Regions from separate parts of the Bacillus sp. CIS52 genome, predicted to be linked through region 1. Evidence: riboswitches for the same ligand, from Rfam matches in the RefSeq annotation. Region 1 holds a riboswitch; the other holds the start of a gene.
The links. Region 1 has a riboswitch for S-adenosylmethionine ahead of ACH32G_RS01520 (phosphoadenylyl-sulfate reductase). Riboswitches for the same ligand answer to the same signal wherever they lie in the genome.

Region 2: another riboswitch for S-adenosylmethionine. It lies ahead of mtnK (S-methyl-5-thioribose kinase); the one in region 1 lies ahead of ACH32G_RS01520 (phosphoadenylyl-sulfate reductase).

What each region holds. Positions count from the first base shown of each region.
Region 1 covers NZ_JBIUFR010000001.1:414,398-418,567, reverse strand. Annotated here, with positions in the region: gene pyrF (orotidine-5'-phosphate decarboxylase) at 1-446, shown strand, start outside; gene pyrE (orotate phosphoribosyltransferase) at 443-1,075, shown strand; SAM riboswitch class I at 1,177-1,281, shown strand; gene ACH32G_RS01520 (phosphoadenylyl-sulfate reductase) at 1,408-2,109, shown strand; gene ACH32G_RS01515 (inorganic phosphate transporter) at 2,122-3,186, shown strand; gene sat (sulfate adenylyltransferase) at 3,234-4,170, shown strand, end outside.
Region 2 covers NZ_JBIUFR010000001.1:614,235-618,404, forward strand. Annotated here, with positions in the region: gene ACH32G_RS02535 (aminotransferase class I/II-fold pyridoxal phosphate-dependent enzyme) at 1-22, opposite strand, end outside; gene ACH32G_RS02540 (carbon-nitrogen family hydrolase) at 115-894, shown strand; SAM riboswitch class I at 987-1,141, shown strand; gene mtnK (S-methyl-5-thioribose kinase) at 1,251-2,435, shown strand; gene mtnA (S-methyl-5-thioribose-1-phosphate isomerase) at 2,442-3,503, shown strand; gene ACH32G_RS02555 (methylated-DNA--[protein]-cysteine S-methyltransferase) at 3,745-4,170, opposite strand, start outside.

The DNA of each region.
Region 1 (4,170 bases):
GCGGACGCATGATGCGCGCAGCTCTTGAGGGGCTTGAAGAAGGCACCCCGGCAGGCAAAAAACGCCCGTCATTAATCGCAGTCACCCAGCTGACGAGCACTTCAGAGCAGATGGCGAAGGAAGAGCTTCTGCTGCAAAAGCCGCTGTCAGAAACGGTTGTGCATTACGGCAAAATGGCTGAAGAGTGCGGGCTGGACGGCGTGGTATGTTCGGTTCATGAAACAAAAGCCATTTATGAAGCGGTCCGGCCGTCATTTCTGACAGTCACGCCGGGCATCCGCACGGCCAATGACGCCGCTGATGATCAAGTCCGGACGGCGACTCCGTCATTTGCGAAAGAAAACGGTTCGTCTGCCATTGTCGTGGGCCGTTCAATTACAAAAGCGGAAAACCCCGTTAAAGCATATGAAGCCATTAAACTGGAATGGGAGGGCGTTCGCCGATGAAACAGGCTATCGCAAAACATCTATTACACATTGAAGCTGTCTTTTTACGCCCGAATGAGCCGTTTACGTGGGCGAGCGGCATTTTATCGCCGATCTATTGTGACAACCGTCTGACATTGTCGTATCCAAAAGTGAGAAATGATGTGGCGGACGGGCTCGGCAGACTGCTGAAAGAGCATTTCCCCGAGGCGGAGATGATCGCGGGCACTGCAACGGCAGGCATTCCGCATGCTGCGCTTCTCGCAGACCGTACAGGCGCTCCGATGTGCTACGTCAGAAGCAAACCGAAAGCGCACGGCAAAGGAAATCAAATTGAAGGCGCCGTTAAAAAAGGACAAAAAACAGTCGTGATTGAAGACTTGATTTCTACCGGTGGCAGCGTGCTTGAAGCTGCGGCGGCCCTTCAAAGAGAGGGCGCGGAAGTTCTCGGCGTCCTTTCAATTTTTACATACGGACTGCCGAAAGCAAGAGAAGCCTTTAAAAAAGCGGGTCTGCCGTACTACTCGTTAACAGATTATGACACGCTGATTGAAGTAGCGCTTGAAAACGGAACGATACATTCAGATGACATTGAGAAACTGAGATCATGGAAACAGAATCCCGAGTCAAAAGATTGGTTTAAAAAATAATGACAATAAAAACAGGCCTCAGGGCCTGTTTTATTATTCCTATCAAAAAACTCGGGTTGACTTCTGTTAGAATTGTGCTAAAATTTAGTACAAATCTAAAAAGCTTATCAAGAGCGGCTGAGGGACTGGACCGATGACGCCCGGCAACCTGCGTATCATGCAAGGTGCCGCATCCAGAAAAATGCACAGCATTTTGAAGATAAGGGCTATAACGGGTCACTGTCTTTCATTCCGCTGGATTGAAAGTTTTTTATATGAAAAAAGATTGAGGGATAAGACAACCGGCAGAAAACAACAGCTGTTTGATTGTCTCCGGGAGGAGGAAAGAAAAAATGCTAACGTATGACACATGGGAGGAACCGGCGATTACATTTCCGGAAGACGATTCCTATAAAGGCGCGCTGTCCGTTTTAAAATGGGCATACGGCCACTACGGAGACCAGCTTGTTTACGCGTGCAGCTTCGGGATTGAGGGAATCGTCCTGATCGATTTAATTTCTAAAGTGAAAAAAGACGCGGAAATCGTGTTTCTCGATACAGGACTTCACTTTAAAGAAACATATGAAACGATCGAAAAAGTGAAAGAACGTTACCCGGGACTGAACATCATCCTGAAAAAGCCCAGCCTTACTCTTGAGGAACAGGCCGAGGCTCATGGAGATAAACTGTGGGAAAGAGAACCGAACCAGTGCTGCTTCATCAGAAAAATTCTGCCGTTAAGAGAAGCGCTTGCCGGGCGTCCGGCATGGCTGTCCGGCCTCCGACGCGATCAAGGGCCGAGCCGGGCGAATACGAATTTCCTGAATAAAGACGATAAGTTTCATTCCATTAAAGTATGCCCGCTGATCCACTGGACGTGGAAAGACATCTGGAGATATACATCCAAGCATGAGCTGGATTACAACATTCTTCATGATCAGGGCTATCCGAGCATCGGCTGTGAACCGTGCACTTCACCTGCGTTTACCGCAGAAGACTTGCGGAGCGGCAGATGGAACGGAATGGCGAAAACAGAATGCGGACTGCATGAATAAAGGAGCTGCACAATGGAATTAGCCGCTATTTTATTCTGCCTGTTTTTCGCCATGAATATCGGAGCCAGCGGAGCCGCGGCTTCAATGGGAGTCGCTTACGGGTCCGGCGCCGTTAAAAAGAAAACGTATGCGCTGATCATCTGCGCGGCTGGCGTCCTGTCAGGGGCGGTTATCGGCGGCGGAGAAGTCGTTAAGACGATCAGCGGCGGAATCATTCCCGAACAGACCATTACGCTCACCATTGTCTGCATTATTATCGGAGCTGCGGCGTTATCGTTATTCACGGCGAATGTGCTCGGCATTCCGCTGTCGACGAGCGAGGTCACCGTCGGGGCGATTGTCGGGGTCGGAGTCGCGTACAAAGTATTGTTTCTGCAGCATCTTTTGGTCATCGTGATTTTTTGGGTGCTCGTTCCGTTTGTCGCGTTCTGTTTCACGTTTCTCGTATCGAAGGTATCCAGTTCTCTGAATATTCGAGTCATTTCGAGCCGGAAACAGAAGGTTTTGGGGATTGTCCTGCTTATTGCGGGGTTTTGGGAAGCTTTTTCAGCCGGAATGAACAACGTCGCAAATGCGGTAGGGCCTTTAGTTGCCGCCGGCGTGCTCAGCGTGTCCAAAGGGACGCTGTACGGAGGCATCTTTGTTGCTCTCGGCGCTCTGCTTTTAGGACGCAGAGTGCTTGAAACCAACGGGAAAAAGATTACGAGATTTTCCGCCGGCGAAGGCATACTGCTTTCCGGAACCGGGGCCGGGCTTGTCATTATCAGTTCCGTGTTCGGTCTGCCGGTTCCTTTGGCGCAGGTGACATCATCATCAATCATCGGTATCGGAATGGCCAAAAACGGGCCGAACGTTTTTCATAAAGAAGTCGTGAAAACGATGCTCAAAGTATGGGTCGTTTCACCGTTTTTGTCACTGTCGATTTCGTATCTGCTTGTCTCTCTGCTGTTAAAAGGAGATTACTATTCCATCTTTATGATGGCCAGCGTGCTTTTGGCAGCTGGCGGAGCCGCCAGTCTGATGAAAGCCATCCGAAAAGAGAAGCGCTCTGTCCATGAACAAGGCGGGGGCATTTAACTATTAATCTGAGTTTATTTATCTGTTAACTGGGAGGAAAATGTACTATGAGTCTAGCACCGCACGGAGGAACATTAGTTAATCGGGTGAATGAGCAGTATGATCTTACATCCGTCCAAAAAGAAATTGAGCTGGATTTGATTTCGTTTGCTGATTTAGAGCTGATCGGAATCGGTGCCTACAGCCCGATTGAAGGATTTTTCACAGAAAAAGATTACGTGTCAGTCGTTGAAAATATGCGTCTGGCATCCGGGGCCGTCTGGTCTTTGCCGATTACACTTCCGGTCGATTCAGAAAAAGCGGCTGAGCTTGCTGTCGGAGACACCGTAAAACTGACTTACGGCGGAGAAACATACGGCGTAGTGGACATCGAAGATATTTATACGCCGGATAAACAAAAAGAAGCCGTTCACGTATATAAAACCGATGATGACGCTCATCCAGGAGTGAAAAAACTATTTTCACGCGGCGATACGTATGTCGGCGGGCCGATCACATTAATTAAAAAAGCGTCAAAGCAGTTTCCTGAGTTTACATTTGAACCTGCTGAAACGAGACGAAGCTTTGAAGAAAAAGGCTGGAAAACCATCGTCGGTTTCCAAACGAGAAATCCGGTTCACCGCGCTCACGAATATATCCAGAAAACCGCGCTTGAGACGGTTGACGGCCTGTTTTTGAACCCGCTCGTCGGTGAAACAAAATCAGATGACATTCCGGCGGATGTCAGAATGGAAAGCTATCAGGTGTTGCTCGATCATTATTATCCGAAAGACCGCGTTTTCCTCGGCGTATTTTTGGCGGCAATGCGGTACGCGGGACCGAGAGAAGCCATTTTCCACGCGCTTGTCCGCAAAAACTACGGATGCACGCATTTTATCGTCGGCCGCGATCATGCCGGCGTCGGTGATTACTACGGCACATACGAAGCGCAAGAGCTGTTTGATCAATTTACAGCGGATGAGCTCGGGATTACACCGATGAAAT
Region 2 (4,170 bases), 200 kb from region 1:
CATCTGAGACTTCAAAGTTCATATTTTCACCTTCTAAAAATGTCTTGAAATGATAGTCCATCATCATATATGGTTAAATAAAAAAAGTAAAGAGAAACTTGAGGTGTATAAAAAATGAAATGGACCGTTTCCTGTTTGCAATTTGATATTTCATACGGAAATCCTTCAGAAAACTTCAAAAAAGCAGAATCTTTGATTGAGCAAGAAAGCCGCCATGCTGATGTCATCGTGCTTCCTGAGCTGTGGACGACCGGCTATGATCTCACACGGCTTGACCAGCTGGCGGATGAAAACGGCGAAGTTTCGGCACAATGGCTTAAAAAAACGGCCAAAGCATACAACGTACACCTCGTTGCCGGATCTTTTGCAGTCAAAGAAGGCGAAAATGTCTATAACACTATGTACACCGCCGATAACAGCGGAAAGATCGTGAAGCGCTATCAGAAAGCCCATCTGTTTCAGCTGATGGATGAACATCTGTATCTGACAGCAGGAAACAGTGATGGTTCCTTTGAGCTTGACGGTGTCAAGTGCGCCGGGCTGATCTGCTATGATATCCGGTTCCCCGAATGGATCAGAAAGCATACGTCCCAAGGAGCGAATGTCCTGTTTATCTCTGCGGAATGGCCTCTGCCCCGCCTCGATCATTGGCGGAGTCTGCTTGTCGCCAGAGCCATTGAAAACCAATGTTTTGTCGCAGCCTCTAACTGCACGGGGTCAAATCCCGATAATGAATTTGCCGGCCACAGCCTGATTATTGACCCGTGGGGCCGGATTTTAGCCGAAGGAGATCGGACGGAAGGCGCAGTCCGGGCGGAAATCGATGTTTCAGAAAGCGCGTCCGTACGCGAGACCATCCCGGTTTTCAAAGATTTGCGGCATGATTTATATTAATTTTCAAAAAAACGTTGACAAGAATATTCGGCACCTGCTAATATTTTCATCAACTGATTAATCCGAATTGTGATACAAATCAATATATTTTTCTCTTATCGAGAGTTGGGCGAGGGATTGGCCTTTTGACCCCAACAGCAACCGACCGTAATTCCATTGTGAAATGGGGCGCGTACATTTTGCGCCGAGACGATTGTCTCATAGGGCACGGTGCTAATTCCATCAGATGTTATCTGAGAGATAAGAGGCGGACTGCACTGTTTCGGCCTCCTTCTCTTTCAGAGAAGGAGGCTTTTTTTCGGGCGTATTCTCCGTCACGATCTCTTACTGCCACTACATAATTGGAGGGTAAATCCATGTCTGCAACTAAAACAAGTCTTTATGAACAATTAACGGAAAGCTCCGCCGCAGCGTTAGCTGTGAAGCTCGGCTTATTTCAAAGCAAAAGCACTCTCACATGCCGTGAAATCGGCGACGGCAATTTAAATTACGTCTTTCACGTTTTCGATAAAGAAAACAAAAAGGGACTGATTATCAAACAGGCGATTCCTTACGCGAAAATCGTCGGGGAAAGCTGGCCGCTTACGATTGACCGGGCGAGAATCGAAAGCAGCGCCCTCATCCGCCAGGGCGAACACGTGCCCCATCTCGTTCCGGCCGTTTACTATTCCGATACTGAAATGGCGGTCACGGTAATGGAAGACCTTTCGCATCTGAAGATCTCAAGAAAAGGACTGATTGAAGGAAAACATTATCCGAATTTATCAGCTCATATCGGTGAATTTCTGGGAAAAACGCTCTTTTACTCATCCGATTATGCGCTTGATGCGAAAGTAAAACAGCAGCTCGCAAAGCAGTTTACAAATCCCGAACTTTGCAATATTACAGAAAGGCTTGTGTTTACAGAACCGTTTCTCGACCATGAAACAAACGATTTTGAAGAGGAGCTGCGCCCATTCGCAGAAAAAATTTGGAACAATTCCCGCCTGAAAGAAGGCGCTGATGAATTGAAAGCCGTCTTTCTGAATTCCGCGGAAACATTGGTTCACGGCGATCTGCATACGGGAAGCATCTTCGCCGATGAACATGAAACAAAGGTCATTGATCCCGAGTTTGCTTTCTTCGGACCGATCGGCTTTGACATCGGCCAATTTATTGCAAATCTGCTGTTAAACGCCCTCAGCCGGGACGGTGACGACAGACAGCCGTTATATGACCACACCGCCGCCGTATGGGACACATTTGTAAAAACATTCAGTGAAGCATGGGAGAAAGACTGCCTGCCTTCCTGCAGACACCTGCTGGAAAATACACTGAAAAACGCGTTTGAGGAAGCAGTCGGTTTTGCGGGATGCGAACTGATCCGGCGCACGATCGGGCTCGCCCATGTGGCTGACTTGGATGAAATCACTCCGTTTGATAAACGAATTGAACGGAAGAAGCTGGCGCTTGAAATCGGCGCCTATTATATCGAAAACAGAAAAGAACTAAAGCATATCACTGAGGTTCTGGATCAATTTAAGCTCCGTGTAAAGGAATGATGCAGCATGACAAATGAATTTGCCATCCCCCGTTCCGTGGAATGGAAAGAAACACACATCCGCATTTTAAATCAGCAAAAGCTCCCTGATGTCACTGAGTATGCGGATCTTGAAACAAAGGAAGATGTATTCGACGCGATTGTCACACTGAAAGTAAGGGGCGCTCCGGCCATCGGTATAACTGCGGCGTTCGGACTCGCGCTTGCCGCCAAATCGTTTGAAACACGCGATCTTTCTGATTTCCGCCGTCAGCTGGCCGATGTCAAAGCATATTTAAACAGCTCAAGACCGACTGCCGTCAATCTCGCTTGGGCGCTTGACAGACTGACGGATTCCATCAGGAATGCAATCTCAATCAATGAAGCGAAGACAACGCTCGTTCATGAAGCCATTCAAATTCAGGTTGAAGATGAAGAAACATGCCGGATGATCGGCCAAAATGCGCTGCACCTTTTTAAAAAAGGCGACCAGATCATGACCATCTGCAATGCGGGTTCAATTGCCACAAGCCGGTACGGTACGGCGCTTGCTCCCTTTTACTTAGCGAAACAAAAAGACCTCGGCCTTCATATTTACGCATGTGAAACAAGGCCCGTTCTCCAAGGATCGCGGCTGACGGCGTGGGAGCTGATGCAGGGCGGGATTGATGTCACGCTCATTACTGACAGCATGGCCGCCCATACAATGAAGGAAAAACATATTTCAGCAGTCATTGTCGGCGCTGACAGAATTGCTAAAAACGGAGATACAGCCAACAAAATCGGAACGTACGGCCTCGCGATCTTGGCAAACGCCTTTCAGATTCCGTTTTTTGTGGCCGCACCGCTTTCGACATTTGACTTGCAGATTGAAAACGGCGATCAGATTCCGATTGAAGAAAGAGATCCGGATGAGGTCAGACAAATCTCCGGCATACGCACCGCTCCCGAAGATGTGCCGGTCTTCAATCCGGCCTTTGACATCACACCGGGCAGCCTGATTTCAGGCATTATCACCGAGAAAGGAATTGTGACGGGTTCTTACACGGAAGAAATTGAACAATTATTCGCAGACTGCCAGCTGAGCTGAAAAACCGCTGATGATGTTGCCTCAGGCAATGTCAGCGGTTTTTTTGTCTGCATAATGTCAGCACTTCATCTTTTTGGGCGGCTGAAATCAGATGCATTTTAAAAAACAGCTCTGCATAACCGGCTATCTTTTGCGGACGGCTCATTTTCATCAGGCTTCGTCCTCCTTTTTCATCAGACCAACTTTTTTCACTTAATAAAATGATATGTCGGGCGTGAAAAAACGGAACGTGCCATATGCTTTATTTTTCTTTATAGGATATTTGTTCGATGTTCAGCAGCGCCGCTTTCACATCCGTCTTCGTGCCTGCGTATCCCGTTAAGGCGCTGTTTTTGCCGATTACCCGATGGCACGGGACAAAAATCGGCAGCCGGTTGCGTTTATTGGCCTGTCCGATGGCGCGCACCGCTTTCGGCTTGCCGATAGCTTCAGCTACATCGCCATAGCTTCGTGATTCACCGTAAGGAATCATCGTCAGCGCGTTCCATACCTTTTCCTGAAAGAGTGTGCCTTGTTGTTTCAGAGGCAGAGAGAAATGCTTTCTCTCTCCGGAAAAATATGATGTCAGCTGCTGTTTCGCCTCCGACAGCACATCGGTTTCGCAAAATTTCACGCCGGGCGTATCTTTCCGCCACTCCTCAAAATCTTCCCCGGTGAGAAACAGGCC